3 regions of the Pseudoalteromonas thalassia genome follow, and region 3 is predicted to be linked to each of the others. Evidence: predicted binding sites of a transcription regulator. Region 3 holds the regulator's gene; each other region holds the start of a gene.

Region 1 (8,429 bases), on a different contig from region 3:
ATAAGCCAATTTCAGTATTTAGCTTTTCTTTCGAACCCCACATTAACACTCCTTTATCGTAGTTTATGTGTTTTTTATCATTACTTTCGTAGTAATTATGGGTAGTACTAATGTCTAAACCAAGTACTTTGGCTATTTCATGATTTAGTTGACTAATGTCCACAGGTTTATTCGCAAAGCCATTCATGCCAGCTTCTTTAGTGGTCAACTTATCTTGTTGAAGAACGCTTGCGGTGAGGGCGATAATTGGCGTAACCTTTAGTTGTTGTATTTGCTCTAATTCCCGTATCTTCTTACACGCGGTTAAACCATCACACTCAGGCATATGAATATCCATTAAAATGACATCGAAAGTTTGCTTTTCGAACGCTGCAATAGCCTCAAAACCATTGCTTGCGGTTGTGATAGTATGACCTGCCTGCGATAACAAGATTTTAAGTAGCTCGATATTTTGCTCAATATCGTCAACAACTAAAATTCGCAAAGGTGGTAAGGTGAGCTTACTGTGATTAAGAATATCAACTTGTTTTGCATCTCCCTCTTGTAAGGGGAGCGTGAAATAAAAACAACTACCTTGTCCTTCATCGCTAATTACATTGATAGTCCCACCCATTAATTCAACTAATTGCTTGCTGATAGTCGTACCAAGACCTGTGCCTCCAAAACGTCGAGTCATTGTGCCATCAGCTTGCTCAAATGGTTGAAAAATAGCATTTAAACGGTGTTTAGCAATACCAATACCTGTGTCTTTAATTTCAAAGAAGAGTTGATTATTTTGCGTTTTACTGACGCTGACCGTCACAGAGCCTTGCTCTGTAAACTTGATAGCATTGCCTAGCAAGTTATTCATAACTTGGCGAATACGAACTTCATCACCGATATAAACAGGTGCAACATCGTCGTTGATCCTCAGATCAAGCAGTAAATTTTTTCGCTTTGCTTCAAGCCAAAAAGTAGAAACGATGTTATCGAGCAGTGTCTGTAAATTAAAATGCTCAAGTTGTATGTCGAGTTTGCCCTTTTCTAACTTAGCAGAATCTAATACTTCATTAAGCAAGTGCAGTAATGAGCGTGCTGACTTATTAACGGTAATAATATGCTTTTGCTGTTCTTTACTTAATGGGCTATCCATTAAAATATCACTAAAGCCAATAATAGCATTCATAGGTGTGCGAATTTCATGACTCATATTTGCCATAAATGATTGCTTCGCATGAGCCGCAGCCTCAGCTTCTTGTTTTGCTTGCTTTAGTGATTCTTCATATTCATGACGAGCCGTGATATCGATTAACACACCATCAATGCACTTTTTATCAGTATCGACAGTTTCGTTTACTAATCCTTGCTCTAGTAGCCAGATAATCTTACCGTTGCGATGGCGAATGCGATATTCAACGGCGTATTGAGTGTTGTTTACTGCAGCATTTGAGATAATTTCATTAATAGATTGTTTATCATCGCCATGAATGATTTGCTCAAAATTAATTCGACCTGAAATAAACTCATCAGGGCTGTATCCCGTTAAATCTAAAACGCTGGGGCTAATAAACAGCATGCTCCAGTTTTCGTCTAATAGGCACCGAAATACAGCACCCGGCATATTATCCATCAAGGTGCGGTATTGTTTCTCTTTTTCTTCAAGACTTTGCTGCAAAGCACGCTGTTCTGTTAGATCAGTAATAAAACCGACAAATAGTGGCTCTTTGTCTGGTTGTTTTACTTCGCCAAGCCCTAACCGGATAGGAAATAAGTGTCCATGCTTGTGTTTAGCATAAACATTTCGGTTTACCCCGATGATTTTTTTAACTTCATGATTACTGCTATTTGATAAGTAGTCATCATGTTGAGCTGCAATATCATCATTCATTAGTATTTTTACATTTTTGCCTAACACTTCGTGTTGCTGCCAGCCAAAAATGTTCTCTGCTGCTTTATTAAAGCTCAATATCACTCCTTTGATGTTGATAGTCACAATACCATCAACAGCAGTGCTTAAAATGGCTTCTAGACGAGATTCTTCTGCAGACTTTTCAGCGAGTAGCAAGCGAAAACGCACTATACCGTTAAATATTCCGACTAGAGTGGTAAGTAATACGGTGGCGAATGAGACGCTAATTGCAATAAAAACCAGCTGCGATGTTTGGACATTTTCAGATAGCAGAGGGGATGTGGCTACAAACCGAGTTGCAGCCATACCCATGTAATGCATTCCTGATACTGCAAAACCAAATATAATGGCGCAAATAAGGCGATTTTGGAGCGCTGATAGTGCCTTGAAGTGATCACTCAAATGAAAACGTGAATACAACCCGATAAAAGATAAAAGGACAGCAACAATTATGGAGGCTGAAAACCAGCTAGGGTCATAGCGAAGCAGAGGGCTCATCTCCATCGCAGCCATGCCTGTATAGTGCATTGTGCCAATACCTGCTCCAAGTAAAACTGATCCCAAGGCCAATTTAATTGCACGCGGAATACCCGACATATAATGGCGCCTGAAGATTGAAAAGCATATGTAACAAGCTAAAAATGCCGGTAGGAAGGATAAAAACGTGAGTGTGGGGTCGTAATTAACTGTCGTACACAGAGAAAAAGCGAGCATACCGATAAAATGCATACTCCATATCCCACCAGACATTACTAATGCGCCCGTTGCACTGCCTAACCTTTGGTAAGAGATAAACTCAGTCTTGTTTGCTAAATCTATAATATAAAGTGAAAAATAGGCAGCAAAAATAGCTGTTGCGATTGAAAGCGTCACTAATGTGGGGTCGTAGATCCCATTAACAATTAAGCTTGGATTTTGATCGGTTATAAAAAACGTATTTATCATCATATTTATTCGTCACTGCCTTTATAACTAGTCTAATATAAATTGTTAGTTATTTTGAGAAAATACTCTAACTAAACTTCGTAGGTTTTAATTCCTTGGCTATATTTAGTTAAAAAGGAGTATTTTGAGGTGGTAAATGCGTAGAACTGAACAGACTTTAGTAGACCAAATGAAAATTAACGACGTTGAAATTCAGCACAGAATGAGTTTACTGGGGCTCACTTCGAAAAGTTTATCATCACTAATTAATTACAAACCAATTATTGAATCAGCGATTGAAGATGTGGTGAGTGATTTTTATAAAAAGCAAACAGAAGTCGATGAAATATCATTGTTAATTGGTGATGCCGATACATTAACCCGATTAAGAGATGCGCAGCGTCAATATATTATTGATTTATTTTGTGGTCGCTATGAGCATGAATATGTCAACAATAGACTAAGAATAGGTATGGTTCACAAACGTATTGGGGTAGAACCTAAACTCTATTTGTCGGCAGTTTGTACGCTTAAAGAACTGATCTTTGATGTGCTTAGAGAAAAGATTAGTGACCACGCTGAATTACAACAAACTCTAACGGTTATTGATAGATTAATTTATTTTGATACTACCTTAGTGTTTGATACTTACATAGATAGCTTAGTTGGAGAGATTGAGAACGCAAAACGTCGAACAGAAGTCTACGCAAAAGGACTTGAAGAAAAGGTCGCACAACGAACTCAAGAGCTTGAAAAGCTGGCTAAACTAGACCCTCTCACGAACCTTTATAATCGACGCGTAATGCAAGAGCTTTTACAGCGTGACTTAGCAAGAGCTCGGCGCCATAAATCACCGCTTACAATTGTCTATTTTGACTTAGATGACTTTAAATCAATCAACGATACGCAAGGCCATCAAAAAGGTGATGAAGTTCTTAAGTACATAGGCCAATATTTGTTGGAAAATATTCGTGAAATAGACGTTCCATGTCGTTACGGCGGTGATGAATTTTGCATCATTTTGCCAGATTGTGAAGTTGCTAGTGCAACCCATATCTGTGAAAAGCTAATAGGTATTTTTGAGGAGCAGTATCCAGAATTACATTTAAGTGTTGGCATAATCGCAGCCCCACTTGATAGCACTGTTGATGCAGAAGAACTAATTAACCGAGCAGATAAAAAAATGTATCAAGCAAAAAAGCACGTTGGTTCATACATTATGCTTTAGCGAGTCATACGTTTAACGAATACAACCACAAACAAAGCGAGAGAAAAACTACCACAAAACGCTTCTAATGCAGCAATAAATCGTGAAAAACCTATGGGAGTTATGTCTCCGTATCCAAGCGTTGTGAATGTTACTACACTAAAGTAAAAACTATTCAATAAGGCAGATAAGTTGTCTTGCCAAGTGTTATCAAGGCTAAGTTGCAAAATTGTATCGCTATAGCTGACACCGAATAGAAAGTAACAAATTGCGCAGCAGATTATCAGCGAAAGGCTAAAGCGAATAACGTTTTCAGGCTTTTCACCATACCCACAAAGCATATCAATAAAACTCGACGTAATTTGTTTTGTTGATCCTTTTGGATATTGGGCATGGCGCATTCTAAGCTCTTTATAAGTAAAGTTGCCAGCCAGTTCAAAAAGTCCTTGGTTTTCAGATGCCTTCCTTAAGTTTCGATATATCTCTTCGGATTGTTCGAATAAGTCACGAGCTTCATCATAATGTCTATTTTTGCGAGCTTTAATGGCCTGTGCTTCTTGCAGTAAATGCTCGCCTAAATCGATATTGTCAATACGACTATCATTAAACTTAACCCCTAATAAGTTTGTATTCTTTAAATCGCAATAATGTAAGCTGGCATCGTGAAGATTTGCTTTCATTAATGATGCGTTAGCGATTTTGTTATTAAAAAGGTGTGCGCCTGATAGGTTTGCTCGATAAAAGTTACAATAGGATAGGTCATATCCCTCCTCATCATCCTGCTTAATAAGATTAAGACCACTGAGGTTAGCGCGCTTTAGCTGTAACCCATGCAGTAAACCGCCTTTTTTCGCATAACGCTCTAATTTCTGGGTTAGATCTAGTCCTGACTTATCAAACTTACTATCGTGCCAAAAACAGAATCCAGACCCCATATCGGTTTCCAAGCATTTCTTTCCTGAAGGCGAGGTATAACTACAACAAGGTTTATCAGACATAAACATGAAAATTATTTGTTGGTCATCCTTATAGATTAGCAGTTATTTTACAGGGTAAAATGGAATCCATACTTTTTATTAATTGAATTGGCTTATATTTGTTGAACTACACCCTAAAGCGCAGTAAACGCAGAACCACAGTGGCAATTAAAGTTGCTGAACAGAAACTCACTGTTTATGCGCCTTTTTATGTTCCACAAACTGAGATTGATGCCTGGTTAAAGACCAAGCAAGATTGGGTCGATGAACAAATTGCCAAACAATCCATTCATGCTGAACGCCGCCAACTTCCTCTTGTAAACGCGGCGATTAAGTTATTTGGACAAAATGTGCCGATAGTATTTGCTAAAGGCACTAAAAGCACTTGGCAACAAGATGCACAGTGTCGGCTTATTTTATCTATTTCATCACGGGTCAAACATCAAGAAGCAAACTATTTAGCACTGCTCGAGCAGTTTTTACACGAAAAGCTAGAGAGTTATATCGAAATGCGTGTTCATGATTATTGTTTGCAGATGTCTGAAGCTCTACCCACAAAGCTTAAAATTCAACATTATAAACGTCGTTGGGGAAGTTGTAATAAGCGTCGAGAGCTGACCTTTAATTTACATTTAGCGAGTGCACCGACATGGGTGATTGATTATGTGGTTGTACACGAACTTGCTCATCTTAAACATATGAATCACAGTGCTAAGTTTTGGCAACGTGTTAGACAGTTTTATCCAGACTATAAAAACGCTGAGCAATGGTTGAAACAAAATGGCAGTAGTTTGAGTTGGTAGCGATAAGCTAGAAAGAGTAAAGCTAGAAAGAGTAAAGAGTGGTGGAGGGAGCTGGATTCGAACCAGCGAAGGCTGAGCCGTCAGATTTACAGTCTGATCCCTTTGGCCGCTCGGGAACCCCTCCACACAGATTTTACTATTGCATTTGGCCCCACTACCAGAAGGAAGTGGTGGAGGGAGCTGGATTCGAACCAGCGAAGGCTGAGCCGTCAGATTTACAGTCTGATCCCTTTGGCCGCTCGGGAACCCCTCCAATGCAACGGCGCTGATAATAGCAAACTGGTTATTTAAGTAAAGAAAAAAACTAAAGAAAATTGGATTAATGCCGATAACTGATTAATCTGGAATCTATTTGGCTAAAGTCTATGCAAGTTGATGGTTTGTTGCTCAATGAGAGTCACCTCGATAATCGTCTTAATAAAAGTGTTCATGAACATCGCTCTGGTGAGTTTGCATTATTATTAGCAATGCTCTCACATGACGCACTTGATTTTAGTCAATTTCATCTACCTAAAACAGAAATAAGTAATCCTCACGTTTCAGAAGAGGTGCTTAGAGCCCAGTTAGGGGCAGGTCCTAAGCAATCATTAGCTCCAGAGCAATTTGATATGTTGATTGGTCAAGATAATGCTCTTCGATTACTTCAAGGTGGTCTTTCAGACATTCGCTTACGTCATTGTTTAGCACCTGAGCCATTGCATGTTCGAGATGATAAAAATCACATTCCACTAGAAGTGATAGACAATTGTGAGCCCGCAGTAAGAAAACGCTACCTTGATAAAAATCAATCAACTGAGCGTGCCCAAATTGACGCTGCAGCTTTTTACGATAGTTTAACAGAAGATGCTATTCATCAATCTTTGCATTTAATTTCAGCCTAATTGATTAACTACATTGTCACATAAATAAATTAATCTACACTTTAATAAGTAAATTCAAGCAACATTAGAAAAAATACAGCTAATTTTTTATGGCCTTGTTATACTGTGTGCCTATGGCTTAGCGCCATTGTCATTGAACCAAGCTATTAGGACTATAATGAAGAAGACATTCACGCTTAACCACGAGAAGATTAAGTACCCTCGCATGGTTGATGCAGCCAAACACGAAGTAAAAAAATATTTGAAACGTGAGCGTAATAAAACACTCCCAGCTGGTGCTGATTATTGGGCATTTGACTGTAAGTTTGGTGAATCAGCGGATGAAGCCGAAGTTGTTCACGTAGCAGAGATTAATAAATGTATTAGTGATATTGAAGCCAAAGGCTTAACATCGTTTTATGTTGAGATCTTAGCGCGTCCTGCACAGCGTCAACACCAAGAATTTGATGAAGAGTAATTTATACACGGAATCAAAAAATGGGCCTTTTTAGGCCCATTTTTACTTTAAGATAACCATCTATCGAGCAAAAGGATCGGCGTTAATCTTTTCTATATACCAATTACCTTTTTTGCGTATCATTTTTACACTGCGCATATCATCCACTTTTTTACCGTTGAAGTAACCCGTAAAGATTAAATTAATATTAGCCTTATCACCGTACTGTTCACGTAAACTCATATTGGTCATATCAACTTCAATTACAACTTCGTCGTATTGCATGTTAATTAGGTTACGAGCGAATTGGTTTGCGGTGCCATAAGATTTCATAATGCGAGCCATTTTTGGAGTTGCGTATTCCATGGCTTGATTTAAATCGTTTTGGTTATACAGTGCATCAAAATAAAGCGTGGCTGTGTTGCCTGGGGTATTTTTTTCGCCCTGAGGTGACTCTTCAGAGCCACAACCCAACATTAAGCAACTACTCAATAGAGCAAAAATTAGGAGTACGTTTTTCATTATGCTTTGATTTGCTAGATTAAATAATTTTAAGTGTGTGACTAAATGACTGAGATGTAAAGTTAACTTAGTAAAAATGTGGGATTTATTTTTGCTTGGCAATAAAAAAGGATGCCTTGGCATCCTTTCTTAAATTAACTGCACTTGTTATTGAACTAACTCTTTTTCACTGAATTCTTCAGCAAATAATGGGCTAGATAAGTAACGCTCAGTAGCACTTGGTAAAATAACAACGATGTTTTTACCCGCATTTTCAGGTTTTTCAGCAAGGCGTTTTGCAGCAACCACTGCAGCACCAGACGAAATACCTACTAAAATACCTTCGTTTTTCATAAGCTCGTGAGCCATTGCAATTGCATCTTCATTTGATACTTGCTCAGCGGCATCAACAACTTCTAAATCAAGGTTGCCTGGGATGAAGCCAGCACCGATACCTTGGATTTTATGAGGACCCGGTTTAATTTCTTCACCAGCTAAGGTTTGGCTAATAACTGGAGAATTAGTTGGCTCAACAGCAACAGATTGCACGTTTAGGCCTTTCTCGAGTTTCAAATAACGGCTAACACCGGTAATAGTACCACCCGTACCAACACCTGCTACGAAGATGTCGATTTTACCGTCCATTGCTTCATAGATTTCAGGACCCGTTGTTTCAAAGTGAATTTTTGGGTTAGCTGGGTTTTCGAATTGTTGTAAAAGAATGTATTTTCCAGGCTCGCTTGCTTGAATTTCTTTTGCTTTTTCAATCGCGCCATTCATACCTTTAGCGCCATCAGTTAAAACTAGGTTAG
Region 2 (8,429 bases), on a different contig from region 3:
GTTTGTCCTTTGCTCAGCTTTTTTAGCATATTGCGTTGCTTTGCAAATGAGTCACTCGTTCTTTTATTAAGCGCTGAAAAATCCACTACTTGTTTAACCTTTCTTCCAATGCATTTGCGACAATACTACACACGCGGTTTAGGCGCTCGCCGTAAAAGTATAAATTAATATCTTTTTCTCGGCAGTAATGCAAATGGAATACTTGCAGCTTTTCATCGGTTGTAAATGTGTCTTCAACATACTCTAGCTCAGAGTTTGATAAATTAAGTTGGGTCTTAATATTACTTTTAGCTAGATTAGCAGCTGGGCTTCGATTTACTTTACTAGCATCAGAAAGCAAGCTTATGCCATCGCCTAATAAGCGCTCTCTAGGCTCTTTGATCAAAGGGTGGTCAATCGTGAACAATGCTAAAACAATAAGCACTAAAATAAGAAATTTTTTCATAACACAATCATCTTTGATCTAAGTAAAGGAGGTTTAGTGACAAGTTTAATAAAATGGTTGTTTTAAAAGCAAGCAGATAAGATTAAATAGTTAAAAATAATAGGTGAGATCAAAACCTGAAATTTTTTATAGATTGAGTATAATAGCAACGATAGGTTAGAAGTTTCAGAAATCTTTGAATGTAATGAGATGTATTCTGATTTGCTTAGTTGATTTTGCAAGCCTATAAATGAAAAACATATTTCCTAGTGGCGTTGAGGAATTTTGATGGATAAACAAATTAAAGTTAAAAATATCCCAACGGAAGTAAAAATCCAAAAACCGGAAAATGCTTCCCTTGATGATAGGTTTAATCCACGTAACCGAATTTATGTAAGAGCTGTAACAGGTTTACATCAATTACTTAGGCAGCGAATTGGCTTTGTAGGCATGCTTGCGTTTATGCTTCTTCCTTGGATTAATTTTCACGGCCAACAAGCTGTATTGTTTGATTTAGTAGGTCAGAAATTTAATATTTTTGGGTTGACGCTTTGGCCGCAAGATTTGACTATCCTTGCTTTCATTTTAATGCTGGCAGCGTTTGCATTATTCTTAGTGACTACTTTTTATGGACGTGTCTGGTGTGGTTATACCTGTCCACAAACTGTTTGGACTTTTATTTTTATTTGGTTTGAAGAAAAGTTTGAAGGTAGTGCCAATCAACGTAAAAAGCTTGATCAGCGTCCTATGGACTTTGATAAATTTTGGCGTAAAACTGCGAAGCACACCAGCTGGTGGTTATTTTCACTTTATACCGCCTTTACCTTTGTCGGTTACTTCACACCTATTCGCCAGCTACTACCTGATCTGTTTACGCTTGATGCAACAGCGTATTCGTATATTTGTTTAGCGGTATTTGCGGTGTGTACTTATGGTAACGCGGGTTGGATGCGTGAAATTATGTGTTTACATATTTGTCCTTATTCACGCTTTCAATCAGCGATGTTCGATAAAGATACCTTCACGGTAAGTTATGATGAAGCGCGCGGTGAAAGCCGTGGCCCACGTTCACGTAAACAAGATCCAAAAGAGCTTGGCTTAGGTGATTGTATTGACTGTAACTTGTGTGTGCAGGTGTGCCCAACCGGTATCGATATTCGTAATGGTTTACAATATGAGTGCATTAACTGTGGTGCGTGTATAGATGCATGTGATGGAGTAATGGATAAAATGAATTATCCACGCGGGCTTATTTCGTACACTACAGAGCGCAATTTAGAAACGCCAGATAATAAAACTCATGCGTTGCGTCCTAAATTAATTGGTTATCTCGTTATTTTAGTAATCTTAACCGGTGCTTTGATCACTAATATTGCGATGCGAAAACCAATGGATTTTGACATTATTCGCGACCGTAATCAGTTATACCGAGTTGACTTTAACGGCTTGGTCGAAAACACCTACACACTAAAAGTGATCAATAAAGCTCAGTACGACCAGACGTTTAATATTAGTGTTGAAGGGTTAGATAACTTTGAATACATAGGTAAGCAAAGTTTTACCGTTTCATCTGGCGAATCGTATAACGTACCTTTATCACTGGTTGTTGATCCCTATGATTTGAAGAAACCGATGACTAAGTTCGAATTTATACTTTCTGTTGATGGTCAGCCAGATGTGCAGATTTCGCAGTCGAGTAACTTCTTTAAAGGACAATAATTCAGTACACTGAGCAGATGAATAAAAAGCGGGGTTTTCCCGCTTTTTTTATATGATGAGACATTATGAGTAAATTTAGTTTTGTTGACCTGACGCCTGATTCAATTTTAGATGCAGTCGAGAGTATAGGTATTTATGCTGAATCAGGTTTATTGGCTTTAAATAGCTACGAAAATCGTGTTTATCAATTTAAAGCAGAAGATGGTCATCGTTATGTCGTTAAGTTCTACCGACCTGAGCGTTGGAGTAAAGAGCAAATTTTAGAAGAGCATGCATTTGCCTTTGAGTTGGCCGATGCAGAGGTGCCTGTTGTTGCACCAGTGCTAAAAGATGGGCAAAGCTTATTTGAACATAATGGTTATTTATTTGCTTTGTTTCCAAGTGTTGGTGGTCGAATTTTTGAAGTTGATAATTTAGATCAACTCGATGTGCTTGGCCGTTTAATCGGACGAATGCACCAAGTAGCAAAAGCCGCTCCTTTTAAACATCGTCCGGTGATCAGTTGCGAAGAATACCTACAGACAGCTAAAGTTCAGTTACAAGCAAGTAACTTGGTGCCCATGTCACTTGAAAACCCTTTTTATACAATTTTAGATTTAGTTATCAAAGAAACCACCGAGCAGTATAAAAATGTTGAAACTATCCGCCTGCACGGCGACTGTCATGCTGGAAATATATTGTGGTCAGGTGATGCATTGATGTTTGTTGATTTAGATGACAGTCGTCAAGGTCCTGCAATTCAAGACTTATGGATGATGCTCAGTGGCGATCGTAACAATCAACTGTTACAGTTAGACACCTTAGTGGCTGCTTATGAAGAATTTTGTGACTTTGATCACAGCCAATTAAAGTTAATTGAGCCACTCAGAGCGATGCGCATGGTTCATTATATGGGCTGGCTTGCAAAAAGATGGGATGATCCGGCATTTCCTCGGAACTTTTCTTGGTTTGCTGAAGACAAATACTGGGAACAGCAAATATTAGCCCTAAAAGAACAACTTGCAGCGTTACAAGAAGCGCCGTTAAAATTATTACCATAAATTTTAAATTTAATTAGAGACGAGAAAACAATGTTCAAAAAATTAAAGTTAAGTCTACTTATTTTATGTTTACCATTCGCAGCATTAGCAGCGAATTTTGAAGCGGGAAATCAATACGAAGTATTAAACGTTGAAAAAAGTAAAGCGCCGCAAGTTACAGAGTTTTTCTCATTCTATTGTCCACATTGTTTTCAATTTGAGCCAGTTGCAAAAGCGCTTGCGTCTAAATTGCCAGAAGGCACAGAGTTTGTAAAAAGCCATGTTAACTTTTTAGGTGGTGTTTCAAAGCAAACACAAAGTAACCTAAGTTATGCTTACCTAATTGCTAAACAGCATGGTAAAGGTGAACAAGTTGCTGACCAAATTTTTAATAGCATCCACAAGCAACGTGTACTGCTTCAAGACCTAAAAGATGTTAAAGCATTACTCGCCACTAACGGTATTACAAGTGACGTGTTTGATACTGATATTGCGAGTATGCCAGTGATCAGCGCAGAGAAGGCAATGCGTGACAAGCAACAGCAGTACTCAGATATGGGCGCATTAACAGGTGTACCTACTTTTATCGTTAATGATAAATATAAAATTAATTTAAATACCATCAAGAGCCAACAGATGCTTGATGAGTTAGTCGCATTTTTATTAAAACAATAATGTTGGAGTGATGAAGTAATGATCAAGTTAGTAAAGGCTGCATTAATGGCTATGACGCTAGGTTTAGCGGCTAATGCAACGGCAGCGCAATACGAAGAAGGGAAGCATTATGAAACAATTGATGCACGCGCTTCTAAAAAGCCAGAAGTAAAAGAGTTCTTTTCATTTTATTGCCCGCATTGTAATAACTTCGAGCCAGTAGTAAAAGAGCTTAAAACGCTTCTGAAAGAAGGTGTTAAGTTCAAAAAGAGTCATGTGAACTTTTCCGGCCCTCGTGATCCAGAAATTCAAACTATCTTAGCGCAAGCTTATGCAATAGCGAATGTATTACCACAGAAAGATGCATTAGTCGCGGCTGTGTTTAATCATATTCATGGTAAGCGTGCACGCATTAATGAATTAGCTGATATGAAAGACATCTTCGTTTCACAAGGTGTAACAGCAGAAGACTTTGATAAGTACTACAACAGTTTTTCTGTACGCACGATGGCCTCTAAAATGGCACGTGATCAAGAATACTATCAACAAAAAGGTGCTTTAAAAGGCGTTCCAACCTTTATCGTTAATGGTAAATATCGTTTAATCTTAGGTGCAGACTCAGGTATTAGCGATGCTAAAAGCATGGCTGGTTTAATTAATTACCTAGCAGATAAGTAAGCTTAGCTTAATTAAAATAAAAGCTCCGTTCGCGGAGCTTTTTTGTTGGTACAGCACATGCAAAAATTATTAGTTTCAAGTTGTTTATTAGGAAACCCTGTTCGTTATGATGGGCAATCGCAAAATTTACTTCATCCAGGCTTAGAAACACTCAAACAGCAGGGAAGGCTCATCGCATTCTGTCCTGAAGTAGCTGGTGGGCTGCCCACGCCAAGACCGCCTGCAGAAATAAAAGCAGGAAGAGTACTTACCAAAGATTCGCAGGATGTAACTGTACAATTTGCTTACGGCGCAGAACAAGCACTTAAGCTTTGTCAAAAGCAGGGCATTCGTTATGCATTATTAAAAGAGTCAAGTCCTTCATGCGGTCGCAATACTATTTACGATGGTAGTCATTCTGGAAAGAAAATTTCAGGCATGGGATTAACTGCAAAGCTGTTAACCGAGAATAATATAGCAGTCTACAGCGAGCAGCAGTTGCCAGCGCTATTTGCTGCGCTGGCAGAGAAATGATTTTATTTGCGTTGCAAAAACACACCTGATTCGATGTGGTGGGTATAAGGGAATTGATCGAAGATCGCAAAACGTTTTACTTCATGGGTTTTACATAGGTGATCAAGGTCACGCTCAAGGGTGTCTGGATTACACGAGATATAAATAATATTGTCGTAGTTAGCAACTAAGTCACACGTTAGCGTGTCCATGCCTGCGCGTGGTGGATCTACTAAGATTGTTTGGCAGTTATAGCTTGTCAGGTCAATGCCATCTAAACGAGAGAAAGTACGCTCGCCTTTCATCGCTTGAGTAAACTCTTCACTCGACATACGAATGATATCTAAGTTCTCAACTTTATTCTGCGCGATATTGTATTGCGCTGAGTAAACCGATGATTTTGAAATCTCTGTGGCTAATACCCGGTCGAATGAACCCGCAAGGGCAATTGAGAAATTACCATTCCCGCAGTATAGCTCCAGTAAGTCATTGCTAAGTGGCTGGCATAGCGCTTGTGCCCACTCTAGCATCTTGATATTCACTTTCGCATTCGGTTGCGTAAAGCTATTTTCGACTTGTTGATAAATTAATTCTTTACCGTTTACATTAAGACGCTCAATGACGTAATCGTTACCAATCACTTCTTTTTGCTTACGTGCACGGCCAATAAAATCAATTTTAAACTGTGCGCTTAATTTTGTTTTCAGCTCTTTAATTGCTTGTAACCACTGCTCATCTAATTGTTTGTGATATAACAAGCTAACAAGGATTTCACCACTTAGGCTAGAAAGGTAATCAATTTGAAATAACTTACGGCGCAGAATTTCGCTGCCCTTTAAGTTTTCGATCATGGCTTGCATCACTTCACCTACTAAAGGTGCTGCAGGGTCAAACTCATCAACACGAATTTTCTCTTTGGTTTGCTGATCAAACATGATGTGAAATAAGTCTTCACCCTCATGCCATACACGAAACTCTGCACGTTGGCGGTAATGAATAGGATCAGAGCCAAACACCTCTAATTTTTCGACTCCAAAACGTCGAAACTGGTTAGTGATGCGCTGCTCTTTCTCACTCAATTGTGCATCGTATTGAGTTGTATCAATTTTTATAACCGCCATGGCTGATTACCTTTTATCTCTTAGCTTTATAACGGCGCTATTGTAGGGAGCGCTGAGGATTTGTCTAGTTTTGTTATTTATTTTAGTGTCGTTTTTTTATACAAAAAACTTAAGTTATGTGGTTTTTGGCCGATAATGAGATAACCATAACATGGAGTCGGATCATGAAAATTGGCAATCTAGGCTATATACCTAATACAAATGTGAATAAATACAATGGCAAACAGGTACTGCAGCAGCCTGCCATTCAAAATCGTCAAGACAGTTATCAGCAACGCGGGCGAGAGCTGGCAGCAAAAGTACTTGATGATAAACTAGCTGCAGCTCTTGGCTTACCTAAAGCTGAAGAGAAAAAAGATAAACCGCTATTTGATTTTGAAGAGATCGTTAAAAACGTACTCGACTTTGTTGGTGGTGCACTTCGCAAAGCAAAAGCCGATGGTGCTGATGATGAAAAACTCAAAGGCATGCTAGGTGATGCACGCAAAGGTGTGCAAATGGGTATCGACGATGCGTATGATGAGCTCAAAGAGTCAGGCATTCTTAATGATGATATAAAAGAAGGCATCGAAAAATCTAAAGAAGGCATCTATAAAGGTATAGATGAGCTAGAAGATGATTTATTCAACCCTAAACCGAACGCAGTTTCAGTAAGCCAAGCCCAATACCTTAGTTTAAGTAATAACGCAGAATACACTTTTACAACGGCTGAAGGTGATGAAGTAAGTATTAGCTTTGCAGATGCCTATGAAAGTAAATCGGCAAGTAGCTATAGTAAAAATGGCGATAACGAAGCGTTTGTTAGTGAATCTTCGCAATCACGCGACTTGTCATTTTCGATGACAGTCAATGGTGATTTAAATGAGCAAGAGCAACAAGCTATCAATGAATTGATGGAAGACTTGCAAAGTGTCAGTGAGACATTCTTCTCTGGTTCATTAGAAGAAGCCTTTGAACAAGCGAAAGAGTTGAACTTAGGTAATGAACAACTCGTTGGCTTTACGATGGATCTGAAACAAACCAAAACAGTGGCTGCGATAAAAGGCTATGAAGAATATAAACCAGCTCCTGAAAAAGAAGTCGCCGAGAAAATAGCGCCGTTTAATGACGACCTAAAACAGGCATTTAATAAAGCCGGCGACATAGGTTTGCAAAATGAACTAGCTGGTATCTTACAATGGTTGAATCAAGACAAAGAGGAAGTCAGTAAGTTAGTTGATTATACCAAAGCAATGTTCGAGCAAATGAACAAGTTGCGTTCAGCTTCTGAGCAAGACTCATAACCGCAACTTTCTTTTTCTAAAACTGCATGGCAAACTGCTGGCCTTTGATGATCCGAGGTAAGCAGTTTGTCAGTCCATATTATGGTGTTTGATTCAGGTATAGGCGGAACCACTGTACTTGAACAGATCCAAGCATTGATCCCAAATGCTGATTATAGCTATTTCATGGATAATGCATTATTACCTTATGGTTCTCAAAGCCAACAAACCATTATTGACCGCTTACTTGCTTTACTTTGCTTTATAGAAAGTAGAGCGCTGCAGGTAGATATACTAGTAATAGCCTGTAACACCGCTTCAACATCAGCCTTAGAGGCAATTCGACCTTATACCAATATAGAAGTTGTCGGTGTAGTGCCAGCGATCAAGCCTGCGTGCGCTATAAGTAAAAGTAAACATATCGGGTTATTGGCAACCCCATCAACAACCAAGAGCCGCTATACTGCAAACTTAATTAGTACTCATAGCCAAGGCACTCGAGTCAGCTTATATGGTTCAACGACGCTTGTGGAAATTGCAGAAGCACTATTTCATACGCAGATACTTAATGAAGCAAAGCTTGCAAAAGTATTGAGTGATTTAGCGATAGCAGAAGAGATAGATGTGTTGGTACTTGGCTGTACGCACTTTCCATTACTTGCCAGCGCGATTAGTAATTACTACAAACAACGGATTATACTTATTGATTCAGGCAAAGCGATTGCTAAGCGGGTTGAGAGTTTAATCTCTTTACGTGGCTTTACCTTTACAACAGGTAAAAAAAAGCCGCTGCACTATTATGCAACGGCTCCTATTTGTCATTCGCAATTAAGTGTAGAACTCATTACGCTGACTGATCAGATCCCTCGCGGAAACCATTAGCCTCGTTCTCTTGTTTTTGTTTTGCTTCACGTACTTTTAAAGTACGTTGCTGGAACTCACTATCATTTAATTGATTAATTGCATTATCTGCATCCACTTCAGCCATTTCAACAAAACCAAAGCCACGGCGTTTACCTGTATTTTTATCTTTTAATAAACGTACGTTGAACACTTTGCC
Region 3 (8,429 bases):
ATGACAAAGCAGCCCCGAAAGCAGAAGCAAACCCAGCGCCAGTGCAATCAGCACCTGCGCCACAGCATAACTTTATCAAACCAGAGCCAATGCGTGCCAAGCCTGAGCCGCAAGCAAAAGTTGCCGATAGCTTACAAGCGTTACTAGAGCGTCAAGCCCCACGCCCTCGTTCGCCAGAGCTGGCGTCAATGTTCAGTCAGTCTGGTATTGATACGAGTGAACACTATCAACCTAAAGAGCAAAGTTATGACCAACCTCGTCCTGAATATGCTCCAAAACCACGCTATCAAGAGCAAGCTGCTCCACGTATGCAAACACAAGCGCACAGTTTAGGTTTTGATGATGACTTAGACTCAGGGTTTGATGATCTAGATACACCTACAGAGCGCAAACAAGCAGCGCCGGCAAACCAATCTGAAATTGCGACAATGCGCGAAGAAATGAATGCCATTCGTCAATTACTTGAACATCAAGTATCAGGCTTAATGCAACAAGATATGGCGCGTCGCGATCCGACTCGTGCGTGTATGATTGACCGTTTAGCTGGTATGGGTATTGAGCGTGACGTTGCAGAGCAAATGGCCTGTTTTATTCCTGACGATGTATCACGTCAACAAGCTTGGCAAGCACTTCTGCAAATGGTTGAAAACCAAATGCATACAACGAATAACGAAATCCTGCGTCAAGGTGGTGTATTCGCTTTAGTTGGCCCTACGGGTGTTGGTAAAACAACCACTGTTGCAAAACTCGCAGCACTTGGTGCACAAAAATATGGTGCCGATAAAGTGGCGCTTATTACGACTGATACTTACCGTATTGGTGCCTACGAGCAACTTGCAACTTATGGCCGTATTATTGGTTGTGGTGTGAAGCAAGTAAAAGATGCCAATGAATTGGCTGAAGTGCTATACCATTTACGAAATAAGCGTCTAGTATTAATAGACACTGCAGGTATGAGCCAACGTGATTTACGCTTAACTGAGCAACTTAATACCTTAATGCGTAATCAGCGAGTTGATATTCGTAGTTATTTAGTGTTGAGTGCTACAGCACAAATTAATGTGCTACAAGAAACCGTAAGACACTTTAAAAAGGTTCAGCTAAGTGGCTGTATCTTCACTAAATTGGATGAATCGTTGAGTTTAGGTGAGATTATTAGCATAGCGATTCAAAATCGTCTGCCAATAGGGTATCTTACTAATGGTCAGCGTGTTCCAGAAGATATTCGCGTAGCGAATGCTGAAAAACTAGTGAAAAAAGCTGAACAATTGTATTTAAAACGAGCAAAAGCACAACATTCACGACGTCAAGCAGTAGCGTCGAACACAGTAGGGATGTATGATTAACACAGTATTAGATCAAGCAAGCGGCCTGCGCAAAATGAATCAAAATAATAATAGTGGCGTTAAAGTTATCGCTGTTACTGGCGGCAAAGGTGGTGTGGGCAAAACGAATGTATCACTCAACACTGCAATTGCATTAGGTCAGCAAGGAAACCGCGTATTAGTATTGGATGCCGATTTAGGATTGGCAAACTGCGACGTGATGCTTGGTTTACGTGTTGAACGTAATTTATCTCATGTTTTATCTGGCGAATGTGAGCTTGATGAAATTCTTGTAGAAGGCCCTGCTGGTATTAAAATTGTGCCAGCAACGTCTGGCTCGCAAAGCATGGTTGAGTTAACTCCTTCTGAGCATGCAGGCCTTATTCGCGCTTTTAGCGAATTAAACACCGAGTTTGATATTTTAATTGTCGATACCGCCGCAGGTATTTCGGACATGGTATTAAGCTTTTCACGTGCAGCACAAGATGTCGTTGTGGTTGTATGTGATGAACCTACCTCAATTACAGATGCCTACGCGCTTATTAAAGTGTTAAGCCGAGAGCATGGTGTATATAAATTTAAAATTGTTGCCAACATGGTGCGTAGCATGCGTGAAGGGCAAGAATTATTTGCTAAACTTTCAAAAGTAACGGATCGTTTTTTAGATGTTTCTATGGAATTAGTCGCAACGATTCCCTATGACGAAAATATGCGTAAATCTACGCGACGTCAAAAGGTTATCGTTGAGTTATTTCCAAACTCACCAGCAGCGGTGGCGTTTAAAACATTAGCAACGAAAGCAGTTAAGTGGCCGATCCCTAACCAACCGTCTGGTCACTTAGAATTTTTTATTGAGAAACTAGTAAACGGCTAACTATGACAACATCGGTGAATAAAGCGATGGGATATCAATCAGCACAGAATTTAAATGCGATTGTTGAAAAGCACGCCTCTTTAGTCAAAAAAGTGGCGTGTCATTTGATTGCTCGTTTACCTGCTAGTGTTCAGCTCGATGATTTAATTCAGTCAGGCATGATCGGCCTTATTGAGGCGTCAAAAAACTTCGACGCTAGTAAAGGTGCAAGTTTTGAAACCTTTGCAGGTATCAGAATTCGCGGTGCAATGCTTGATGAAATCCGTCGAGGCGATTGGGCACCACGCTCTGTGCATCGAAATGCACGTCTAGTCGCAGAAACAATTGCTGAATTAGAAAGTACCCTAAACCGCGAGCCCAAAGACACAGAAGTTGCTGAAAAACTTGATATTACACTAGATGAGTACCATCATATTCTACATGACGTTAATTCTAGTAAAGTATTAGGTATCGAGGATTTAGGTGTTGATGAAGACGTAATAACACCAATGGGTCATGATTTAGCACTAGACAAACCGTTTAATAACGTTAAAAATGAGCGGTTTAACCAGTCTCTATTAACGGCTATCCAATCGTTACCAGAAAGAGATGCCCTTGTTTTGTCTTTGTATTACAACGATGAAATGAACTTGAAAGAAATAGGACACATACTCGATGTTAGCGAGTCGCGTGTGAGTCAAATACATGGTCAGGCGATGATTAAGCTCAAAGCAAAAATCAATGACTGGATTAATTAGTAGTAAGTAAATATAGGTTCAAACCTCACCGGAGGATGTTTTGGATAAAAACATGAAGATTCTTGTTGTTGACGATTTTTCTACAATGAGACGTATCATTAAAAATCTATTAAGGGATTTAGGTTTTACCAATGTGCAGGAAGCTGATGATGGTTCAACAGCATTACCAATGCTACAAAATCAAGAATTTGATTTTGTTGTAACAGATTGGAATATGCCTGGCATGCAAGGTATTGACTTGTTACGTGCTATACGTGCCGATGATAGCCTTAAACACATTCCTGTTTTAATGGTAACAGCTGAAGCGAAAAAAGAACAAATTGTTGCTGCTGCTCAAGCAGGTGTTAATGGCTACATTGTTAAACCATTTACTGCTGCGACACTTAAAACCAAATTGGAAAAAGTGTTTGAACGTTTAGGTTAATCTAAGGGGAGAGGCTTATGTCAGCACCTGCTGCGCCTCATATAAGTTTAGAGCAAGCTCGTCAACTTGTTGAGTATCTTGAAAAAGGTGAACAAGAGAAGGCAGATAAGCTAATTCTTGAAGCCGCATCAAAAGAACAATCAGAGTTGTTTGCCGAAGTCGGTAAATTGACGCGTCAATTGCATGAAGCGTTAAAGAACTTTGATCTTGATACTCGTCTCGCCGATTTAACTACCGATGCGATACCCGACGCTAAACAGCGATTAAACTATGTCATGGAAATGACAGAAAATGCAGCAAATAAAACCATGGATGCTGTTGAGGCAAGTTTACCTATTGCACAACAACTTGCTGATGAAATTGCAACAATCAAGCCCACGTGGGATCGATTGATGAACAGAGAAATTGAGCTTGGTGAGTTTAAAACCTTATGCCATAGCTTAGATAAGTTCATGAACAACTCTCATACTAAAACTGATGAATTACAAGGCTTGATGACCAATGTGCTTATGGCACAAGACTACCAAGATTTAACTGGTCAGGTAATTCGCCGTGTTATTGAACTAGTACGAGAAGTTGAAGACAGTTTAATTAATCTCTTAACTGTATTCGGCAGTCAAGAAGATGGTCAGCAAAAACAAGAAAAACAGGCCACAGAACAAGCACCTGCAACAAGCGATACGCTAGCAGGTCCTGAAGGGCCAATTATTGATGCAGAGTCACGTGATGATGTTGTCTCAGGACAAGATGAAGTTGATGACCTATTATCAAGTTTGGGCTTCTAAGAGGAGAGTAACTGCATGAGCTTTGAAGTCGATGAAGATATTTTACAGGATTTCCTTGTTGAAGCAGGGGAAATTCTAGAGCTTTTGTCAGAACAATTGGTTCAGCTTGAGAACAACCCAGAAGACAAAGACTTACTTAACGCAATTTTTAGAGGTTTCCACACTGTAAAAGGTGGGGCAGGTTTCTTGAGTATGACAGAGCTTGTTGACGCTTGTCATGGTGCAGAAAATGTCTTCGATTTACTTCGCCAAGGTGTGCGTAGTGTAACACCTGAATTAATGGATGTTATTCTTCAAGCTCTTGATACCATCAACGAAATGTTCTCAACTATTCAAAATCGTGAGCAACCAGAGCCAGCCGATCCTGCTCTACTTGATGTACTTCACAAGTTAAGTCAGCCACCAACAGCAGAAGAGCTTGCAGGAGAAGACACAAGTGTTATTGAAGACACAACCCCTGCACCTGAAGAGCCAGTAGTAGAAGAACCTGTTGTTGATACTGCTGATGTAACAGCCGACATAAACACTGATAATATTGATGAAAGCGACCCGTTTGCTTTTGATATGCTATTTGATGGTGGTGGTTTAGCCCAAGAGAGTGCTTCACAGAATATTGATGAAATCACTGAAGACGAATTTGAAAGTTTACTTGATGAGTTACATGGTAAAGGTCAAGGACCTGCAGCTGCAACTCTCGATTCAAGCAGCAATGATAGTGATGACATTACCGACGATGAGTTTGATAGCTTATTAGACGAACTTCATGGTGTGGGCAGTTTTGGTGAAGTTAAACAACCCGATACCCCTCAACCTGAAGCTCCAAAACCTGCTGCTCCTAGCACCACCAGTGTAAGTAGTGATGGTGATGACGAGATCAGTGATGATGAATTTGAAGCATTACTTGACGAATTACATGGCAAAGGGAGTGCACCAAAGTCACTTGAAAGCACCCCAACAGCCGCACCGAACGTAGAGCCAGAGAAACCAACGCAAGCAGAGAAACCTGTTGCTAAAGCTGCGCCACAACAAGCTGCACCGAGTAAACCAGCAGCACCAAGTAAAGCGACTCCTGCACCAGCTAAAGCGCCTGAGTCTGCTGCTGCACCGAAAAAAGCGCCGCCACCTCAGGCCGAAACCACTGTACGTGTTGATACAAAACGCCTAGATGAAATTATGAACATGGTGGGCGAGCTTGTATTAGTGCGCAATCGATTAGTGAGCCTTGCTAATAACACAAACAGTGAGTCAATGGGCAAAGCTATTTCAAACCTTGATGTGGTTACAGCAGACTTGCAAGGTGCGGTAATGAAAACCCGCATGCAACCAATTAAAAAGGTATTTGGTCGCTTCCCTCGCGTAGTACGAGACTTAGCACGTAGCTTGAAAAAAGATATTAATCTGCAGTTGGTTGGTGAAGAAACAGATTTAGATAAAAACCTTGTAGAAGCGTTAGCAGATCCATTGGTGCACTTAGTGCGTAACTCTGTTGACCATGGTATTGAAATGCCAGAAGTGCGTGAAGCTGCGGGTAAACCTCGCACAGGTACTGTCACTTTATCGGCATCTCAAGAAGGTGACCATATCTTACTGACCATTCGTGATGATGGTGCAGGTATGGATGCTGAAAAGCTGAAGAAAATAGCGATTAGCAAAGGGGTTATTGACCATGATCAAGCAAGTCGTTTATCTGACACCGAGGCTTATAATCTAATTTTTGCACCGGGTTTCTCAACGAAAGAAGAGATCTCTGACATTTCAGGCCGTGGTGTCGGCATGGATGTAGTAAAAACGAAGATCACCCAGCTTAATGGCTCGGTTAATATCCAGTCAGAATTGGGAGTAGGTACTGCGCTTGAAATCAAGGTGCCATTAACACTGGCTATCTTACCGACCCTTATGGTTGTGGTAGGTGAGCAAACTTTCGCATTACCACTTGCAGGTGTTAGCGAAATTTTCCATCTTGATTTAACTAAAACTAACGTTGTTGATGGTCAGCTAACAATTATTGTGCGTAAAAAAGCGATTCCGCTTTTCTATTTACAACACTGGTTAGTGAAAGGAGCCAACCGCCAAGAGCGAAAAGCAGAAGGTCACGTGGTGATTGTGCAAATTGGTACCAAGCAAGTAGGGTTTGTTGTTGACTCATTGATTGGTCAAGAAGAGGTCGTAATTAAACCTCTTGATGCATTACTTCAAGGTACACCTGGTATGGCTGGTGCAACAATCACATCAGATGGTGGCATTGCGTTAATTTTAGATGTACCGAGTATGCTCAAGCACTACGTTGGCTAATAAGAAATAGTAATTTGCAGCCAATAGGCTGCATTAAATACGATAAATAACAAGAGAGTGCCAATGGCAGTCAAAGTATTAGTTGTTGATGATTCAAGCTTTTTTCGCCGTAGAGTGAGCGAAATATTAGAGCAAGACAGCAATATTCAGGTAATAGGGTTTGCAGTAAATGGGCGCGAAGCGGTTGATAAGGCCCGAGAACTAAAGCCTGATGTAATTACCATGGATGTGGAAATGCCTGTACTTGATGGCATAAGTGCCGTTAAAGAAATTATGGCAGCCACACCCACGCCTATTTTAATGTTTTCATCGCTTACTCGTGATGGTGCAACAGCCACTCTTGATGCATTAGATGCCGGTGCGCTTGATTTCTTACCAAAGAAATTTGAAGACATTGCACGTAATAATGAAGATGCAATTGCATTATTACAAAATAAAGTAAAAGAGATTGGCCGTCGTAGAATCTCTCGATTTACCCGCCCAGCACCTATTGTAAGACCGTCAACTTCTACCAGTTCACGCAGCAGCGGTATTGTACAGCCAGATCGCAGTTTTAGTCGTTCAACACCGACTGCGGGCTCTTCATCGCCATCTGCTGCAAGTAACATTCGGGCTTCAGGTAAACAATATCAGTTGGTCGCAATTGGTACGTCAACGGGTGGTCCTGTGGCATTGCAAACTATTTTGACGCAATTACCAGCTAATTTTCCGCATCCTATTTTACTTATCCAACATATGCCTGCGGCGTTTACTCCGGCATTTGCTGCACGGCTAAACGGCTTGTGTAAAATTAACGTAAAAGAAGCACAGCAAGGCGATAGACTGGTTGCTGGCACAGCTTATTTAGCTCCGGGTGGTCAGCAAATGCTGGTAGAAGGACGTGGCAGCTCACGTACGCTACGCGTGTTTGAAGACGATAGTCCTCGTATTACTTATAAACCAAGTGTTGATGTTACTTTTGCCAGTGCAGCCAAAGCGTACGGGGCAGATGTATTAGCTGTCGTGTTAACGGGAATGGGGGCTGATGGCCGAGATGGTGCCCGCATGCTCAAGCAAGCAGGTGCGACAATTTGGGCTCAAGACGAAAAAACGAGTGTCGTATATGGTATGCCTCAAGCTGTTGCTAATGCAGGCCTTGCCAGTGAAAGTCTTGCATTAAATGATGTTGCGGCTCGTTTAACGCGAGAGACTGGCTGTGGATAAGCTTTCCTTTCTTGGTTTAATCGTTGCTGTCAGCGCAATTGCCTTTGGTTATGCGCTAGAAGGAGGAGTGGTAACAGCCTTATTCAACGGGCCTGCGCTAGTCATCGTACTTGGCGGTACCTTAGGTGCTGTGATGCTGCAAACCCCAGGCAGTGTTTTTGCAAAAACACTTAAAATTAGTCATTGGGTTTTTTTTCCTCCATATCATGATATCGATGCCGCCATTGAGCAAGTAAAACGCTGGTCACATAAAGCGAGGCAAGAGGGCTATTTATCATTAGAGTCTGAAGCACTTGCTCATTCAGACCCCTACGCGGCAAAAGGGTTGAACTTATTAGTTGACGGTATTGATGAGAATAGACTTAGAGATACGCTAGAAATCGACTTAATGCTTGAACGTGAGCGCTTGCTTGAAGTTAGCAGAGTGTATGAAGCGATGGGGGGGTACAGCCCGACAATCGGTATTTTAGGTGCCGTATTAGGCCTAATACAAGCAATGCAATTTATTACTGATCCTGAAAAACTAGGTGCGGGTGTAGCAACCGCCTTTATCGCTACCATTTATGGTGTTGGCTTAGCAAACCTGTTGTTTTTACCTATGGCGAATAAGCTGAAGCAGCAAATTGAGCAAAAAATGCTTTATCATGAGTTACTTGCTGAAGGTATTATTGCAATCTCTCAAGGCGAAAGCCCACTAAATATTGAACTTAAACTTGAGGCGTACCGTGTTGATCGCCCAAGTTTAGTTGACGAGTAATATCATGTTGCGCCGTCGCTTGCGTCAAAACA

What was found. The regulator FliA, encoded in region 3, starts transcription of late flagellar genes. The targets are predictions, from matches to a motif close to CTAAAGNTNNNNNNNNNNNNGCCGATA.
Region 1: a site for FliA is predicted at 6,104-6,130, ahead of AAEU31_RS07800 (VC2046/SO_2500 family protein). Genes of this name have one in related genera too.
Region 2: a site for FliA is predicted at 6,216-6,242, ahead of AAEU31_RS20165 (DUF5610 domain-containing protein). Genes of this name have one in related genera too.

What each region holds. Positions count from the first base shown of each region.
Region 1 is NZ_JBMMUE010000005.1:10,824-19,252, reverse strand. Features, by position in the region: gene AAEU31_RS07830 (PAS domain S-box protein) at 1-2,833, opposite strand, end outside; gene AAEU31_RS07825 (GGDEF domain-containing protein) at 2,970-4,040, shown strand; gene AAEU31_RS07820 (ion channel) at 4,037-5,017, opposite strand; gene AAEU31_RS07815 (M48 family metallopeptidase) at 5,119-5,799, shown strand; tRNA gene AAEU31_RS07810 (tRNA-Tyr) at 5,839-5,923, opposite strand; tRNA gene AAEU31_RS07805 (tRNA-Tyr) at 5,968-6,052, opposite strand; gene AAEU31_RS07800 (VC2046/SO_2500 family protein) at 6,165-6,680, shown strand; gene AAEU31_RS07795 (DUF6172 family protein) at 6,838-7,137, shown strand; gene AAEU31_RS07790 (hypothetical protein) at 7,198-7,593, opposite strand; gene cysK (cysteine synthase A) at 7,786-8,429, opposite strand, start outside.
Region 2 is NZ_JBMMUE010000027.1:16,254-24,682, forward strand. Features, by position in the region: gene AAEU31_RS20125 (hypothetical protein) at 1-86, opposite strand, end outside; gene AAEU31_RS20130 (hypothetical protein) at 86-445, opposite strand; gene ccoG (cytochrome c oxidase accessory protein CcoG) at 713-2,143, shown strand; gene AAEU31_RS20140 (serine/threonine protein kinase) at 2,209-3,183, shown strand; gene AAEU31_RS20145 (thiol:disulfide interchange protein DsbA/DsbL) at 3,214-3,837, shown strand; gene AAEU31_RS20150 (thiol:disulfide interchange protein DsbA/DsbL) at 3,856-4,494, shown strand; gene AAEU31_RS20155 (2-thiouracil desulfurase family protein) at 4,552-5,007, shown strand; gene trmA (tRNA (uridine(54)-C5)-methyltransferase TrmA) at 5,010-6,107, opposite strand; gene AAEU31_RS20165 (DUF5610 domain-containing protein) at 6,272-7,390, shown strand; gene murI (glutamate racemase) at 7,457-8,251, shown strand; gene AAEU31_RS20175 (RNA recognition motif domain-containing protein) at 8,214-8,429, opposite strand, start outside.
Region 3 is NZ_JBMMUE010000001.1:205,389-213,817, forward strand. Features, by position in the region: gene flhF (flagellar biosynthesis GTPase FlhF) at 1-1,346, shown strand, start outside; gene AAEU31_RS01010 (MinD/ParA family ATP-binding protein) at 1,339-2,199, shown strand; gene AAEU31_RS01015 (RNA polymerase sigma factor FliA) at 2,226-2,936, shown strand; gene cheY (chemotaxis response regulator CheY) at 2,977-3,360, shown strand; gene AAEU31_RS01025 (protein phosphatase CheZ) at 3,378-4,145, shown strand; gene AAEU31_RS01030 (chemotaxis protein CheA) at 4,161-6,437, shown strand; gene AAEU31_RS01035 (protein-glutamate methylesterase/protein-glutamine glutaminase) at 6,501-7,640, shown strand; gene AAEU31_RS01040 (flagellar motor protein) at 7,633-8,397, shown strand; gene AAEU31_RS01045 (flagellar motor protein MotB) at 8,402-8,429, shown strand, end outside.